DNA from 3 places in the Priestia megaterium genome. Region 2 is predicted to be linked to each of the others. Evidence: predicted binding sites of a transcription regulator. Region 2 holds the regulator's gene; each other region holds the start of a gene.
The links. The regulator LexA, encoded in region 2, represses DNA repair genes until DNA is damaged. The targets are predictions, from matches to a motif close to CGAACATATGTTCG.
Positions count from the first base shown of each region.

Region 1: the regulator LexA is predicted to act here: its motif matches at 3,319-3,332, upstream of CEQ83_RS10355 (YolD-like family protein).
Region 3: the regulator LexA is predicted to act here: its motif matches at 2,207-2,220, upstream of uvrB (excinuclease ABC subunit UvrB).

Region 1 covers NZ_CP023317.1:2,060,870-2,066,849, forward strand. Annotated here, with positions in the region: gene CEQ83_RS10335 (ABC transporter ATP-binding protein) at 1-826, shown strand, start outside; gene CEQ83_RS10340 (ABC transporter permease) at 801-1,508, shown strand; gene CEQ83_RS10345 (ABC transporter permease) at 1,509-2,243, shown strand; gene CEQ83_RS10350 (YitT family protein) at 2,275-3,114, opposite strand; gene CEQ83_RS10355 (YolD-like family protein) at 3,363-3,716, shown strand; gene CEQ83_RS27045 (hypothetical protein) at 3,838-3,978, shown strand; gene CEQ83_RS10360 (DeoR/GlpR family DNA-binding transcription regulator) at 4,361-5,113, shown strand; gene pfkB (1-phosphofructokinase) at 5,110-5,980, shown strand, end outside.
Region 2 covers NZ_CP023317.1:3,849,103-3,855,082, reverse strand. Annotated here, with positions in the region: gene CEQ83_RS19770 (ArnT family glycosyltransferase) at 1-301, opposite strand, end outside; gene CEQ83_RS19765 (hypothetical protein) at 584-784, shown strand; gene CEQ83_RS19760 (magnesium transporter CorA family protein) at 852-2,297, opposite strand; gene lexA (transcriptional repressor LexA) at 2,507-3,124, opposite strand; gene yneA (cell division suppressor protein YneA) at 3,271-3,600, shown strand; gene CEQ83_RS19745 (YneB family resolvase-like protein) at 3,654-4,322, shown strand; gene CEQ83_RS19740 (DUF896 domain-containing protein) at 4,392-4,622, shown strand; gene tkt (transketolase) at 4,790-5,980, shown strand, end outside.
Region 3 covers NZ_CP023317.1:4,811,728-4,817,707, reverse strand. Annotated here, with positions in the region: gene CEQ83_RS24750 (proline dehydrogenase family protein) at 1-226, shown strand, start outside; gene CEQ83_RS24745 (sigma-54 interaction domain-containing protein) at 291-1,952, opposite strand; gene uvrB (excinuclease ABC subunit UvrB) at 2,288-4,267, shown strand; gene uvrA (excinuclease ABC subunit UvrA) at 4,274-5,980, shown strand, end outside.

The DNA of each region.
Region 1 (5,980 bases), 1.8 Mb from region 2:
TAATGGAGCAGGGAAGACGACAACAATCCGAATGTTGCTCGGGCTAATGAAGCCAACGAGCGGGGAAATTGAGCTGTTTGGAGAAAGAATAAAAAATCACAGGCAGCATATTCACGCCTTAAAAAAGATAGGTTCACTTGTAGAGAGCCCTTCCTATTATGCGCATTTAACTGCAAGAGAAAATTTAGAGGTACTTCGTAAAATACTAGGTGTATCTAAAAACAGAGTGGATGAAGTACTAAATATTGTAAAATTAACAAAAGAAGCAAATCGCCCAGTCAAAGGCTTTTCTCTTGGAATGAAACAGCGGCTTGGTATTGCTTCTGCACTCCTCGGAAATCCTCGTTTATTAATCTTAGACGAACCAACCAACGGACTGGATCCTGCAGGAATTCAAGAAATTCGTTCATTAATTAAAGAAATGCCAGGGGAAAACGGAGTTACCGTATTGATTTCAAGTCATTTACTCTATGAAATCGACCATTTAGCGACTCAAGTAGGTATTATTACAAAAGGAAAGATGCTATTTAATGGCTCGATTGAATCGCTTCGCAAAAAAGCTAAGCATCAAGTGGCATTTACAACAGGAGAGATAGAAAAGGCTAAAACAATACTATTAGCAAACGGGTTTGTACCTACTATCGATAAACATAGTCTTCTTTTAGATTATATTGATCATGAGCAAGTGGCACATCTTGTTTATCAGCTTGTGCAAGAAAATGTCTCAATCTACCGAGTTGAAGAAAAATCGAAATCATTAGAAGATATCTTTTTAAAGCTGACAAGCGAGGAGAATAGATATGTTCACAAAAATACTGCAGGCTGAGTGTATAAAGTTAAAAAGAAAATGGCTCTGGTTTTTACTATTTTTAGGTCCAGCGGGTGTAATTGGCTTAACTCTAGTTGATTATAGCGTTCGATATGAATATTTAATTCAGCAAAATCCGAATGTGTGGGAAGGTCTTTTGCATGAACTAAACATCACGCTTCCAATAGCTTTTTTACTGGGAGGAACGATTCTTGCTTCAAATGTAGCGCATATTGAATATCATAGAAGCTCATGGAAGCAGCTGCTGAGCTTACCTGTGAGCAGACTGAGTGTTTATACAGCAAAATTTTTAGTAGTTATGTTTATGCTACTTATCGCTTCTGCTGTTCTATTAATCGGTATAATTGGGTTAGGCTGGTGGTTAGGATTTGGTTTTCCGTCTTCTTGGAAAAATCTTTTCGTGTATACCTTTTATCCGTTTTTTTCTGCCATTCCATTTGTAGCTATTCAAATATGGTTATCTATGCTTTTTAAAAATCAAGGCCGCTCTCTTGCACTAGGTATTGTGATGAGTGTGACGATGAGTGGTATGAGAGAATTGCCGAGCTGGTTTTTCTGGCAATGGCCAATGCTAGCGTTTTCTGACTATCGGAATATGTACATAATAGCAGGTGTAATTATCGGTATTTTCCTATATGCTGCAGGCGCCTTGCACTTTATCAAAAAGGATGTGGCCTAAATGTTTTTGCAATTATGTAGGATAGAATCGTTTAAATTGTTTAAAACAAAAGCCTGGACGTACCTTTTTGTGAGTCCTATTCTAATCGCTATTATCCTTTTTGTAGGTGATCAGGCAATGCCAAGCGGGAGAACGAAATGGGCAATGGCAGATGCCTTGATTGCCAATGTTCACGGATTGGTGTTTTATCCGTTAATTGGCGGGTTAGTAACATCCTTCATCTGTCGGTATGAACACGAAGCGGGAGGATGGAAGCAATTATTATCTCTTCCTGTGACAAGGACATCGGTATACGGAGCAAAATTGATTACAGCAGCAGCTTTCATGGGAATTCTTCAAGTGCTTGTATTTGTTGTTTTATTAGGAGTTAGCATGTTAAAAGACTATCCGAGCGCTGTGCCATTAAAGATGATAGCTGGAAATATGCTAGGCGGATGGGTTGCGGTGTTGCCCATTCTTGCGTTTATGCTAGCTGTGTCAATGGCATGTTCTAGCTTTGGAGCATCTTTGACAGTCAACGTCATTTTAACACTACCGAATTTATTCGTTGCTAATTCTGAACGATTTGGCCCCTGGTACCCATGGACTCAGCCAATGTATGGAATGTTAGGTGTAACCGGAAAAGCATCATGGGGGTTGATGCTGACTACACAGAATTTCTTAGTGGTTGTTATAAGCAGCTTTCTGCTTTTTGGAGTAGCAGGTTTACTGTATTTTCAGCGCAAACATATATAATAGAAAAAACCCGCTTTTTTACAGCGGGTTTTTAGCTGGCTTTTGGAATAGTAAAACCTACTCCAAAGACGTCTCGCACATCGTGGACAACCACAAAAGCCTGTTCATCGACTTTATGAATAATGCGCTTTAACTCTAATAGTTCTTGTTTGTTCACAACTACGTACAATACGTCTTTTGCTTCTTTTGTATAGCTTCCATGAGCAGAAAAGACAGTGACGCCTCGCTGCATCTTTTTGTTAACTTGTTCGGCTACTTCAGCTGAACGGTGTGAAATAATAGTGATTGCTTTGCGGGGGTTAAGTCCTTCAATAATATAATCAAGCACCTTTGTTCCGATATAAAGAGAAATAACCGTGTACATCGTCTTTTCTCCACCGATGACAAAATAGGCGCTTGCTACAACTAATAAATCAATTGCTAGCATCGTTTTGCTAATATTCCAGTCTAGATATTGATTAGCTAAGCGGGCGATAACTGCCGAGCCTCCGGAAGTTCCGCCACCTCTAAACACAAGCCCGAGTCCTACACCGGCTAAAATACCAGCAAAAATAGCCCCAAGTAGCGTATCGTCAAGAGGATTTCCCAGTCCTTCAGTTATATGTAGGAATAGAGATGTGAAAATAATACATATAATTGTGTAAGCAATCACACGTTTGTGAAGCAATTTGTATCCGATCAGTACCAGCAAACCGTTTAATATAAAGTTTGTGATACCAGGAGACCAGCCTAGTACATAATAGGTAATCATTGTTACACCGGTTACGCCGCCTTCTGCTAATTCATTTGGAATAGCAAAATAATTAATGGCCAGTGCGAAAATGAGGCTTCCTAGAATAATGAGGATAATTTCTTTTATTTTATTGATCATGAACGTTACCTCCAATCATCAAAAACTCCGAAAACACAGTCATGACAATGTATTATACCAACTCTAGAGGCTGAATTAAAGATGGGATATTATTATTTTTTAAAAAATCAATTTCTGCTATCAACATAAAATCTTTTGACAGTTTTTATGGAGTATGAAAAAATAAATTGTTTGCTTTTATTTTGATTAAAAAGTTTTGCAATGAGAATGTTCGTTCGGTAAAATAGAAGCAAGAGTCAAGGGGGAGAATGAACGTGTATCAAGATGAATTAAAACAGTATGCGAAGTTAGTAATGCCTGAGCATTTAGAGAAAATGAAGAAAATGTACAGTCCCGAGGCGCATAAGCAGTCTTTAGGGTTGAAAAAAGAAAAGATTGAGCATATTGAAAAGGTCATTATGAACAGTTACTCGGAGCATCATCCAGTAACCCTTCACGTCTATGAAGCAGGACATATTCAAAGATATGAACGAGTGACAATCGATAAAGTTTCTCTGCAGTCGAATACGCTGATGGTGACAGGGCCTTGTTATACATATTCGATTCGAGCGGATGCAGTAATTGAAGCAGATGTATGGAAAGATGAAAGCTACTCTAGCTAAGAGTAGCTTTTTTGTTGAATTTGTATCTTTTTTTTAACGCTTGCATACAATACATAAAAGCATATTCTGCGAGTAGTCACTTTTAGCTACTAGGAAATTTTGATTAAAGAAGGGATATTGTATGCAAAATGAAAAAACTCAAGTAAGAGAAATTGAATTAACGCAGTTCATTAAGAAAAGACTCGTTCGTTTTATCTCAAGTTTGGCTATTTCTTCTGCCCTTGCTTCTATATTATATATGCTTCTGTTTTTATTTAAATGATGGGTCACTTTGAGTTGTCCAAAAAGGTGGACAACTTTTTTGATGTATAGGCTCTCATTAAAACAGGACAAGCTAAACATAATTCAGTCAAGAGAAATTAAATCGGTCAAGAAATAGTCAAAAACAGTCATAGCTAATTAGTTGCAAGAAAACCTTTACATATAATGAGAAAAGTAGACAAATTCTTGAATTACCAGCTTATTTCCTTTTGTATAAACTATTATCAAAACAAATGCAAATCTAATTGTTCGTTCAAAAAACTTTATTTTGTAATTAAAAAAATGAATGTTTTTGATTTTTTATGATTGATTTTGAATGTAAACCGTGATAAAGTAAGTACATGAAATAAATGAAAACGCTTTTTTGAAAAAGGAGCTAGAACATGTTAACGCCGGAGAGACATCAACTAATCTTAAAACTTTTAAAAGAGAAAGAACTTGTAAAAGTGCAAGAGTTTATCGAAGTTACAGGCGCTTCGGAATCCACAATTAGAAGAGACTTAAGTCAACTAGAAGAAGAGCAAATGCTCAAACGTGTTCACGGTGGCGCTTCGCTTATTCGCAGTAAACGAATCGAACTGAGCGTTATCGAAAAATCTGCTAAAAATATTCAAGATAAACGAAACATTGCAGAGTATGCGGCTTCCATTATAAATGAAGGTGACTGTATTTTTTTAGATGCAGGAACTACAACGTATGAAATGATTCCTTTTTTGAAGCAAAAAGATGTAGTTGTCGTGACAAATGGTTTAATGCATTTAAACCCGATGCTAGAACAAGGTATCACCCTCTATTTAATTGGAGGATCTGTTAAACATAAAACGGGCGCTTTAATTGGCAATGGAGCTCTTTTAAGTCTTGAGCAGTATCGTTTTGATAAGTGCTTTATGGGAGCGAATGGGATTCATCATCAATATGGATATACAACTCCTGATCCAGAAGAAGCATTGATCAAGCAAACGGCAATGAAGCTTTCTAGAGAATCTTATATTTTATCAGATTCTACTAAGTTTTTTGAAACAAGCTTTGCGAAAATAGCCGATTTACATGAAGCAAAAATTATAACAAATGACGTACCTAGTGATGTACTTATACAGTATGCAAACAAAACAGACATAAAGGTTGTGAAATCATGATTTATACATGTACGTTGAACCCATCCGTTGATTACGTAGTACATGTTTCAGCATTCGAAGAAGGCGGACTTAACCGCACAACGAATGAAGCCAAGTTTCCAGGAGGGAAAGGCATTAACGTCTCTCGCGTTTTAAAGCGATTAGATGTTGATAATAAAGCTCTCGGTTTTGTAGCCGGCTTTACAGGAACCTATATCGAAGACTACTTAAAAGCGGAGAATATTGAAACAGCTTTTACAAGAGTTGATGGAGATACCCGCATTAACGTAAAGTTAAAAACGGAAAAAGAAACAGAAATTAACGGTCAAGGGCCTGCTATTACAGACGAAGCGCTTCAGTCTTTATTGACTCAAGTAAAGCAAATGACTGAAGGCGATATCTTCGTATTAGCAGGAAGTATACCGAAAACGCTTCCAAGTTCTGTGTATGAAACGTTAACGGAACTAGCAGCAGCGAACGGAGTAAAAGTAGTAGTAGATGCAAGTGGAAAAACCTTGCTAGACGTCGTGTCTCACAAGCCGTTTTTTATCAAACCAAATCATCATGAACTTGCAGAATTGTTTGATGTAGAAGTAAACAGTGCAGAAGATGCGCTAGTATACGGTAAAAAGCTTGTGGAACAAGGAGCGCAAAACGTCGTTGTATCCATGGCAGGCGATGGAGCACTTCTTATTAACGAAAGCGGTGTCTACAGTGCCACAGTCCCTAAAGGAACAGTGAAAAATTCTGTTGGAGCTGGCGATTCACTTGTAGCTGGATTTATTGCTTCTTATGTAAAGCAAGGGGATTTATTAGAAGCCTTTCAAACAGGAGTTGCTTCAGGAAGTGCCACAGCATTCTCACTTGAATTATGTACAGCAGAAGATG
Region 2 (5,980 bases):
TGACAAGAAAGTCAGATTTTACAGGTGTTTGAACAGAAAGCATCCATGCTAATCGAACACCTAAGGTCAAAACAATCAGTGAAATAAAAAAAACAGTTTTGTTCATGTATCTACTTGCAATAGCTATTAGAAAAATGACAAGGAAAGTGATACATATTCCTTCAATAATAAATGAATTACTTAAAGCCAAGCCTTTTAAGTCCAATGAATTTGTCATCGCACTATAACTGCCCCATAGAGACCATGTAAGAATCATGACACATAAAAGAATCAGGCTTTTGGATAAAAATGAGTTAAGCATATTACCTCCTGCAAATTATTTCAAAGATAAGGTACAAAATTCCTACCCTATGATACCATATTTTATTATTTTGTATATATTTTTCTTATAGAGTATAATGTTAGATTGTTCTGAAATTACAACAGCGGCACAACGTGTAATAAAAGGTTCAGTGGAGTAGGCAGTGATTTAGTAATAGATAAAAGAGGTTGGGAAAAAAGGATTTTAGTCGAAGCGAAAAACGAACCATTAATCATCATGTTTGATTAGTGGTTCGTTTTTTATGGTGCACGTAGGTTTCATTTGTTTAGTTCTTTCCAGCAGTTGATTGGAGGGCAAGACGAAGACTCCTGCGGGAAAAGCGGAAGGGGTGAGACCCCGCAGGAGCGCAAGCGACGAGGAGGCTCACCGGCCGCCCGCGGAAAGCGAAGTCTTGCACGGAAATCAACTGCGATGTCACAAGCAATCCCTGCTAGCTTATTTATTTCATTTGTTTCCCTTTAGACTTGCTTGGTTTAGTTATGTCTCAATCTCTTCTTTTTTATAATGTATTTTCTGATGCGAACAGCTTTTATGTTTTAAATCGATCTTTTAATAAATTCCATAGGGAACTCACTCCGAGACTAATGCTGATCAGAATTCCTGATAAAGCTACTATTAAAGCGATATATTCAAAGATAGAAAACTGCTTCATACTATCCCAATTGATGTTTCCCTTTAGCTTGCTAATAACTAAATTCATTCCGTAAATACCGGAAAGAACGGTATAAATCGTTAAAATTAATAATAAGTAATTGTGACGCTTGGCCGCGATTTTCTCTTGATTTTGATACAAAGTACCAAGGGTTTCTTTGACTTCTTGATAAAGAGAATTGATGTGGAAGATTTTTTTAAAGAGCTCAGAAAACTCTTGACCTTCCGTGCGAGAGCTAATTTCTAAAAATAAATATTTACCTGAAAATACAGTAATAGAGCGAATTAGTCGCTCGATGCCCTCTGAATTTTTATGAAACGTGAGCTGAGAATACTCATAGGATAGTTTTAGCAACACGATTTTATAGAAAAAATGCAAAAATAAATTATAGTAATGTTGGCCAAATAGATGATTCATCAAAAGCTGATCCGTTTTAGAGTCTGTCGATTTAGAAATACACGAAAACACATGGTCTGTTATAACGTAATAGGTTTCAGGAGCCCATCTGGAATACACGTGTTTGGTATTATACGTTTTAATATACTCATGGTTGTGTGCAGAGATAAACGGTTTCCCGTCAGGCGTATAGCTATTTAGCTGCCCAGTACGAAATAAAGTTGTGGAGTTAATCTCTTGCTCTTGATTTACCGTTACATAACTTAATACAAACATCCGTTCATCGATAAAATAAGGAAGACTCCCGACGTGCTGTTCACGCGTCGCTTCTTTTTTGATGTGTTCGTTCAAAAATGGCGCGAGCTGTGAAAAAATATAATCCTGTACTTTGCTATAGCGATGATGTTCATAGGTAATGGTGGATCCATGCTCTTCAGCAAGCTTCGGTTCTAATACACGAAAATGATTCATGAATTCTAAAATGTCATCATAGGTGTAATGATTATGACTCATCTCAGTGCGAATGGTCATGACGCCAATTTCAAAAGGACATAAAAAAACATCCACAGACAGCACGTTGCTAGACACGGTGGTGGAGGAAGTTTGTAGCGTAACGGTATGGTCTATTTTTTTTGAAAATCGAAGCAAGCCTTCTTTTTCGCACGAATCAGGAAATAGAATACATTCAATGTAAGGAAGAAAATATTGATCCAAGCTATCATGAGATACGTAATACTGTTCTCCGTAGTATTCTTTTTCTACATGTTTGTTTTGAATGGAAAAAAACTCAAACATATTTGCTTCTAGTGCATGAACAAGCTGCTCTTTATTTTTTCGATCAAAGGAAAAAGGAAAAAGAAACATGTTCATTGCTTTGGTAGGCATAATAGTTTGAAATGGTTCTGTTTTCCTTGGTGTATTGGTCATAAACTACATCCTTCTTATAGTCGGTTGTATTTTTTTTGAGAGTCGAAAAAATGCAGACAGAAAGTAAAAGGTAAAACAGGCTTTATAAAAACCGCTCTACCTGCCTGTAATGATTCGACGTATCATTTATAATATGCCAATTTTTTTAGAAAACAAACGTAAAAAACCAACTAACATCATGATTAGTTGGTTTTACATACAGTGTGTGATTAGTGAATCGTGCGATATACACCAGTGACTTTTCCTAAAATCGTTACGTGGCGAAGAATAATAGGCGCCATCGTTGAATTTTCAGGCTGTAAACGAACGAAATTTTCTTCTTTAAAGAAACGTTTTACCGTTGCTTCGTTGTCCTCGGTCATAGCGACCACAATATCTCCGTTATTAGCAGTTTGCTGCTGACGTACGATTACCATATCGCCATCTAGAATACCTGCTTCAATCATACTTTCTCCCATAATTTCAAGCATAAATACATGATCATCTGGAGAAACGAATTTATCTGGAAGAGGGAAATATTCTTCCACATTTTCAACGGCTGTTATAGGAAGACCCGCTGTTACTTTACCGATAACAGGAACATTAATGACATTGCTTTTAGGGATGTTTACTTCGTCTAGTTGAAGAACTTCGATTGCTCTTGGTTTTGTTGGATCTCTGCGAATTAACCCTTTACTTTCTAAACGAGCTAAATGCCCGTGTACAGTGGAGCTAGAGGCTAATCCCACCGCTTCCCCAATCTCACGAACAGAAGGCGGATAACCTTTTAATTTTACTTCGTGCTTAATAAAATCTAGTATGTCTTGTTGACGTTTTGATAGCTTCATATTTTTCACCTCGATTTTAGCTATTCTTTAGGTGAATTATACCACGTGATGTGTCAATATACAAACATAAGTTCGAAGAATTCCATTGACAGAAACAAATGTTCTCAATAAAATAAGAACATATATTCTGATAGGGGGATCATAATATGCACCAATTCTTACATTCTATGAAACATTACGCTATTTTTTTTGCAGTTATCGCTGCACTTACATATGTATTGACGCTGGTTTTAGGAGCGGATAAAGTAGATTTAGACAAATATTCAACGGTTACTATTACAAAAGGAGATACGCTTTGGGACTTGTCCAACAAGTATCATAATCACCATCATTTGACCACCAATGAATTTGTCAAATGGGTTGAAGACGTCAATGATCTAAACTCAGACACTGCCCAGTCTTTATCTCCTGGAGATAAATTATATATTCCTGTTTTAAAAAAAGAGTTACATAATCAAGTGGCAATTGAACAGTAGTGTGTAACGGCCGTTCCTGAATATTGTTAGAAGCCGAAAAGGTCGTGATAAAAGTGGACGCCATTATTTATTGCCGTGTAAGTACGGATAAAAAAACCCAAGAAACATCTTTACAGCGCCAGCAAGAAGAATTAAAAAAGCTTGCTGATCTTCACCATCTAAACGTAAAAAAAGTCGTAATGGAAAAAGCAAGCGGATATGACGTAGACAGAGAGGGTATATTGGATGTTCTTCATACAATGAAAGAAGAAAAAATATCTGTGCTGCTCATTCAAGACGAAACGCGATTAGGCAGAGGAAATGCCCGAATTGCGCTTCTTCATGCTTTTCATAAAGAAAATGCTACGATCTATACGATTAGTCATCAAGGTCAGCTTCAGCTTTCAGAATCTGATTCGATGGTGTTAGATATTATTAGCTTAGTGGAAGAGCATCAGCGGAAATTACATAACGCTAAAATTAAAAGAGGAATGAAAAGAGCCGTAGAAAACGGTTATCGTCCGCAGCAAAATTTAAAAAATCAAGGAGTTAACTCAGGAAGAGAAAAAAAAGAAGCGCCGATTGAAGAAATTGTCCGCCTTCGTCATAACGGCTTAACCTTTGCTGAAATTTCAGTTACGCTAAAAGGTTTTGGTTATAATATTTCAAAAGCAACGGTACATCGTCGCTATCAAGAGTATCAAGAGAGTGCTCAATCTCTTGATAAAACGAAAGAGATTTAGTAAGATGACTACATGTTGCCGGAACGGTTCGGTAATTTTAATTATTGATTATAAGGAGATAGGTTTTATATGCTATCAAAAGATAAACTTGCTCGTATTAATGCTCTTTCAAAAAAGGCAAAGGCTGAAGGTCTGACAGAATCTGAAGCGAAAGAACAGCAAGAGCTACGTCAGGAATATTTAAAAGTTTTCCGACAATCTATGACAAACCACCTTCATACGATTAAAGTTGTGGACGAGGAAGGTAAAGATGTTACGCCTAAGAAGTTAAAAGAGAGCAAAAAGAAGCGTCTTCACTAAGACGTTCTAGTAAAACTAGAGGGAGAGTTCCCTCTAGTTTTTTGTATATTTTTAATAAGGCACACAAAAACTGTAAAAGTGGAAATTTTTTTGGTTCAAGTATTGTACAAATAAGCAAATCATTAGTATGATAACATATGTACATAGTTTTGAAAGGAATGAAGAGTATGACACAACGTATTGAAGATCTTTCGATTGCAACAATTCGTACTTTATCAATCGATGCGATTGAGAAAGCAAATTCAGGTCACCCAGGTATGCCAATGGGAGCTGCTCCAATGGCATATACATTGTGGACAAAATTTATGAACATCAATCCAAAGAATCCAAACTGGTTCAACCGTGACCGCTTTGTATTATCAGCAGGACACGGATCGGCACTATTATACAGCTTGCTTCATTTAGCTGGATATGACTTATCAATTGAAGACCTTAAAAACTTCCGTCAATGGGGAAGCAAAACACCAGGTCATCCAGAGTTCGGTCATACAGCAGGTGTTGATGCAACAACTGGTCCACTAGGACAAGGTATTGCAATGGCTGTTGGTAAAGCAATGGCAGAACGTCATTTAGCTGAAACATACAACAAAGAAGGTTTAGAAATTGTAGACCACTTTACGTATGGTATTTGTGGTGACGGAGACTTAATGGAAGGTGTATCTGCTGAAGCAGCTTCATTAGCGGCACACTTAAAATTAGGACGCTTAGTTGTTTTATACGATTCAAATGATATTTCTTTAGACGGAGATTTAGATCGCTCGTTCTCTGAGAACGTAGAAGATCGTTTCAAGGCTTACGGATGGCAAGTAATTCGCGTTGAAGACGGCAATGACTTGACAGCGATTGCAAACGCAATTGAAGAAGCAAAAGGCGATTTAACACGCCCAACGCTAATTGAAGTAAAAACAACAATCGGATTTGGTTCTCCAAACCACGCGGGTACTTCTGGCGTGCACGGTTCTCCATTAGGTTCCGATGAAACAAAATTAACAAAAGAAGCTTATGCATGGACATTTGAAGAAGATTTCTATGTGCCAGAAGAAGTGTATGCTCACTTCAAAGCTACAATTGCTGAAGATGGCCAAAAGAAAGAAAACGAATGGAACGATGTATTTGCACAGTATAAAGAAAAATATCCTGAACTAGGTCGTCAATTTGAACTAGCAGTAGAAGGAAAGTTACCGGAAGGCTGGGAAGAAACGCTTCCAGCATACGAAACGGGTTCAAGCTTAGCTAGCCGTGCTTCTTCTGGAGAAGTATTAAACGCAGTAGCACAAGCTGTACCTCAATTCTTCGGCGGTTCAGCTGACTTAGCTGGGTCAAATAAAACAATGATTAAAGGTTCAGAAGACTTCACT
Region 3 (5,980 bases), 960 kb from region 2:
TCAGTATACAAAACGATTAGTAAGGGAAAACGGCATTTCAAATGATCAGTTTGAGTTCCAAATGCTTTATGGAATTTGCGTAGAGCTACAGGATCGTCTGGTCAAAGAAGGATATAAAGTCAGGGTTTATGTTCCTTACGGAATTGATTGGTTTGGGTATTTCATGAGACGCCTAGCCGAACGCCCCGCCAACGTATGGTTCGTATTAAAAAATTTCTCCAAATAAGTTCAGTCCAAGAAACATAAAAAATTCGACACAAGTATCCTGAGCTTCGTGTCGAATTTTTTAATTAGTTTAATCCGTATTCTTTGATTTTGTTATAAAGGGTGCCGCGCGAAATGCCAAGCAGATCTGCTGCTGCACTTTTGTTTCCATAGGTTTTTTGAAGAGTCTCTTCTATTAGCCTAGCTTCTTGGAGAGACTCTTCTTCTTTTTGAACTTCTGTGAAAGAACTGGCATCCTTCAGATTGTCAGGAAGGTGCGTAAGGGTAATCAACGACTGATCACTAAGAAAAATCATTCGTTCAATCGTATTTCTCAGCTCGCGAATATTTCCTGGCCAATCGTATTGCATAAAGGCTTCGAGAACTTCAGAGCTGATGAAAGGAGCCTTCTTTTTATACTTTTTACTAAATTCCTGTACAAATTGCTGCGTTAATGCTTCAATGTCTTCTTTATGGTCTCGAAGCGGCGGAATGATAATATTAATGACGGTCAGCAAATAGTAAAGATTTTCATGGAATTCACCGGCTTTTAGCAACTCTTCCAAAGGCGTCGTAGTAGAGGCTACAATTCGGGTTTGGACTTGAATTTCTTCCGTGCCTCCAACGTGATAAAAGGCTCGTTCTTCCAAGTAACGGAGAAACTTAACTTGAATTTCAAGAGGCATTTTATCAATTTCTTCAATAAATAACGTCCCGTTATGAGCCTGCTCCAGTTTTCCTGCAATGGTCGTTGGATCTTCTGAAAAGACGTCTTTTTGATGACCAAAGAGTTCAATTTCCAGAAGTCCAGATGGAATAGTGGCGCAATTTAAAGATAAAAAAGGTTCTTTATGTTTGGATCCCCCGTAGTGGATGGCCTGAGCCAGCATTTCTTTCCCAGAACCAGGTTCTCCTGTTAATAAAATAGGCATATCTGTAGATGCCACTTTTTTGGCAATGTCAACGGCTTGCTTAATTTCAGGACTGATACCCGCAAAAGAAGAAAATGGATTATCTTTCGGAATGAGAAGAGATACATCAATTTCTTCATTTAGTCTTACAATATTGGTAATGTCATGTTCGGTTGCGACTCCACCTATGACTCGGTTGTTTCTTATAATAGGAGATGCATTGATGAGCACGTGAGTTTGTTCATTAGGACGATGATACGTTCCGCGCACAGGACGCCCTTCATTTAGAATCGTATGTAGAATGATGGATTCATCTTTAAAATGCTCTCCGATTTTTCTACCAATAATATCATCTCTCTGAATCTTATACGTATGTTCCGCAGCAGTATTCCACAAGATTACATTTCCTTCATGATCGACCGCTGTCACTGCATCATTAATGGTTTCTGCCAATGTATCAAAATAGGAAGCTAATATCTCATTTTGGCTATGCAAATGTGTAATCCACTGTGAAGGTGTTACAAGTCCTATTGTGGTTTCTTGGTTTTCTGCTTGAATGAGGACTGGTCTATTCCAGTTTGTGTTGGCTTGTAAATTGGCTAACGTAGAAGTAGAAGATGAAGGCCAATTTGTGTCCGCTATTACTTTTTTAATGGACGATGCCTCGTCATGACCTGTTAAAAGGTATCGTTCATCTTTTTGTATTACATAAAAGGTACTTGCTGTGACTACAACGAAATCATAGTTGGAAAGTTCAGATTTCACTTTAGCTAAAGAAGTTGATTCTTCAACTGTTATAAAGGAGTTATTTATAAGAACTTGATCAACGCTTGCCATACTAAACCCCTCTCAGTACATATTTTTTATACTGTATCATAATTTAGAAATTGGCGCAAAAGCCTATCTTTTTCAAACAATTAGGCAGCTTACTTTCTTTTATTGCTTTCATCTAAAGAGTTGTATTCCCCTCGAAAAGGGTAGTATAAGAATTTAGTGGGTAATAAAGTAACAGGGTAAAAAATCAAAACAAACAAACACTATATAAGATTAATACTCATTAGTTTCATTTATGAGTATAAAGTGATAAAATACGAATATCAGTTCGTGTTTTCGGTTTTTACATATCGTAATAAAAATAGATAAAACAAGAAAATAGAAACGGAGGCCTTCATTTGAAAGATCAGTTTGAATTAGTATCCCCATATCAACCGCAAGGTGATCAGCCAAAGGCAATTGAAAAGATTGTGAAAGGAATTAAAGAAGGTAAGCAGCATCAAGTATTATTAGGTGCTACAGGAACGGGAAAAACCTTCACTATGTCTAATGTTATTAAGGAAATAAATAAGCCGACATTAATAATGGCTCATAACAAAACGCTTGCTGGTCAATTGTACAGTGAGTTTAAAGAGTTTTTTCCTAATAATGCAGTCGAATACTTTGTCAGTTACTATGATTACTATCAGCCTGAAGCTTATGTACCTCAAACAGATACATTTATTGAAAAAGATGCAAGCATTAATGACGAGATTGATAAACTTCGTCACTCGGCAACTTCTGCTCTTTTTGAACGAAAAGATGTCATTATTATTGCCAGCGTATCCTGTATTTATGGATTAGGGTCTCCGGAAGAATACAAAGAAATGGTCGTATCTCTTCGAGTAGGAATGGAAAAAGAACGCAATCAGCTGCTTCGTACGCTAGTGGATGTACAGTACGAAAGAAACGATATTGACTTCAAGCGCGGAACGTTCCGCGTTCGCGGTGATGTTGTTGAGATTTTTCCTGTGTCTCGAGATGAACACTGTATTCGCGTGGAATTTTTCGGGGATGAAATTGACCGCATTCGCGAAGTCGACGCCTTAACAGGAGAAATTATTGGAGATCGTGAACACGTGGCTATCTTCCCGGCATCTCACTTCGTCACGAGGGAAGAAAAAATGCGTGTGGCCATTCAAAACATTGAAAAAGAACTAGAAGAACAGCTAGAGAAGTTAAAAGAAGCAGGAAAGCTTTTAGAAGCGCAGCGCTTGGAGCAGCGCACTCGCTACGATCTAGAAATGATGAGAGAAATGGGATTTTGTTCAGGAATCGAGAATTATTCTCGTCATTTAACGCTTCGTCCGGCTGGTTCTACACCTTATACACTGCTGGATTTCTTCCCGGAAGATTTCCTTCTTGTGGTGGATGAATCCCACGTTACCATTCCTCAAGTTAGAGGAATGTATAATGGAGACCAAGCGCGTAAACAAGTGTTGGTGGACCATGGTTTCCGCTTGCCGTCTGCATTAGATAACCGTCCGCTTAAATTTGATGAATTTGAACAGCATATTAAACAAATCGTCCATGTTTCAGCAACACCAGGTCCTTACGAACTTGAGAAGGCGCCTGAGGTGATTGAACAAATTATCCGTCCAACGGGATTATTAGATCCAAATATTGAAGTTCGACCAATTGAAGGGCAGATTGATGATTTAATTGGAGAAATTCACGACCGGATTAAGCGAAATGAACGAGTGCTCGTCACGACGTTAACAAAGAAAATGTCTGAGGATTTAACGAACTACTTAAAAGAAATTGGCATTAAAGTTCAATATCTTCACTCTGAGGTGAAGACGCTCGAGCGTATTGAAATTATCCGAGAGCTGCGGCTTGGAAAATATGATGTGCTCATAGGGATTAACTTACTCCGTGAAGGTTTAGATATTCCAGAAGTTTCGTTAGTAACCATATTAGATGCGGACAAAGAAGGATTCTTGCGTTCAGAACGATCGCTTATTCAAACCATCGGACGTGCTGCGCGAAATGCTAATGGACATGTCATTATGTATGCAGATCGCATCACAAACTCCATGGACATTGCTATCAATGAGACCAAGCGTCGTAGAAGTATTCAAGAAGCTTACAACGAAGAGCATGGTATCACACCGACAACGATTCAAAAAGAAGTTCGAGGCTCAATTCGTGCAACAGTAGTAGCAGAAGATACAGAAACGTATGAAGAAGCACCGGCATTTGATAAACTCAATAAAAAAGAAAAAGCAAAGCTCGTAGAAGAAATGGAACAAGAAATGAAAGAAGCAGCCAAAGCGCTTAACTTTGAACGCGCAGCTGAGCTTCGTGACTTGATTCTAGAATTAAAAGCGGAAGGGTGATAAAACATGGCGATGGAAAAAATCGTGGTAAAAGGTGCACGAGCCCACAATTTGAAAAATATCGATATTGAAATCCCGCGAGACAAATTAGTGGTATTAACAGGGTTGTCAGGTTCTGGTAAATCTTCTTTAGCTTTCGATACAATCTATGCTGAAGGACAAAGACGTTATGTCGAGTCACTTTCGGCGTATGCAAGACAGTTTTTAGGTCAAATGGATAAGCCAGATGTAGATTCGATCGAAGGATTGTCGCCTGCTATTTCAATCGATCAAAAAACAACGAGCCGAAACCCTCGTTCAACCGTCGGAACTGTGACCGAAATCTATGACTATTTGCGCCTTTTGTTTGCTCGTGTAGGAAAGCCGATTTGTCCTAATCATGGAATTGAAATTACGTCTCAAACGATTGAGCAAATGGTAGATAGAATTTTAGAGTACCCTGAACGTACAAAACTTCAAGTACTGGCCCCTGTGGTATCTGGCCGAAAAGGCACCCATGTAAAAGTATTAGAAGATATTAAAAAGGAAGGGTACGTTCGCATTCGAGTAGACGGAGAAATGCGTGAAATAACAGAAGAAATTGAACTGGAAAAAAACAAAAAGCACTCCATTGAAGTAGTGATTGATCGCGTTGTTGTCAAAGAAGGTGTAGCCGCTCGTTTGTCGGACTCTTTGGAATCAGCTCTTCGCCTTGGAGATGGGAAAGTAATTATTGATGTAATAGGTGAGGAAGAATTACTTTTTAGCGAGCATCATGCTTGTCCAAAATGTGGCTTCTCCATTGGAGAACTTGAGCCCCGCATGTTTTCATTTAATAGTCCGTACGGGGCGTGTCCAACGTGTGACGGTTTAGGAACGAAATTGGAAGTGGATAAAGATTTAGTGATTCCTAACTATGACTTAACACTTCATCAGCACGCAATTGCACCTTGGGAGCCAACAAGTTCTCAATACTATCCGCAGCTGCTTGAAGCCGTATGTACACATTACGGCATCGACATGGATGTGCCGGTTCGAGATATCCCGGAACATTTATTTGATAAAGTATTATATGGCAGCGGTAAAGAAAAAATTTATTTTCGCTATGAAAATGATTTTGGCCAAGTAAGAGAAAATCATATCGAATTTGAAGGTGTGCTTCGGAACGTAGAACGCCGTTATCATGAAACAAGTTCTGATTATATCCGTGAGCAAATGGAAAAATACATGGCTCAGCAAGCTTGTCCAAAATGTAAAGGAAATCGTTTAAAACGCGAAAGCTTAGCGGTGCTTATTGACGAAAAGCATATAGGAGATACAACACGCTTTTCAGTAAAAGAAGCATATGACTTTTTTGAAAGTCTCAGTTTATCTGAAAAAGACATGAAGATTGCGGATATGATACTGCGTGAAATTCGTGAGCGTCTAAGCTTTCTCATTAACGTGGGACTTGATTACTTAACATTGAACCGCTCTGCTGGAACTCTTTCAGGAGGGGAAGCGCAGCGCATTCGCTTGGCTACTCAAATCGGTTCTCGTTTGACGGGGGTTCTTTATATTTTAGATGAACCTTCTATCGGTCTTCATCAACGTGACAACGATCGCTTAATTCGCACAATGCAAGACATGCGCGATATTGGAAATACGTTGATTGTTGTAGAGCATGATGAAGATACGATGATGGCAGCTGATTATTTAATTGATATCGGACCAGGAGCCGGCGTACACGGGGGT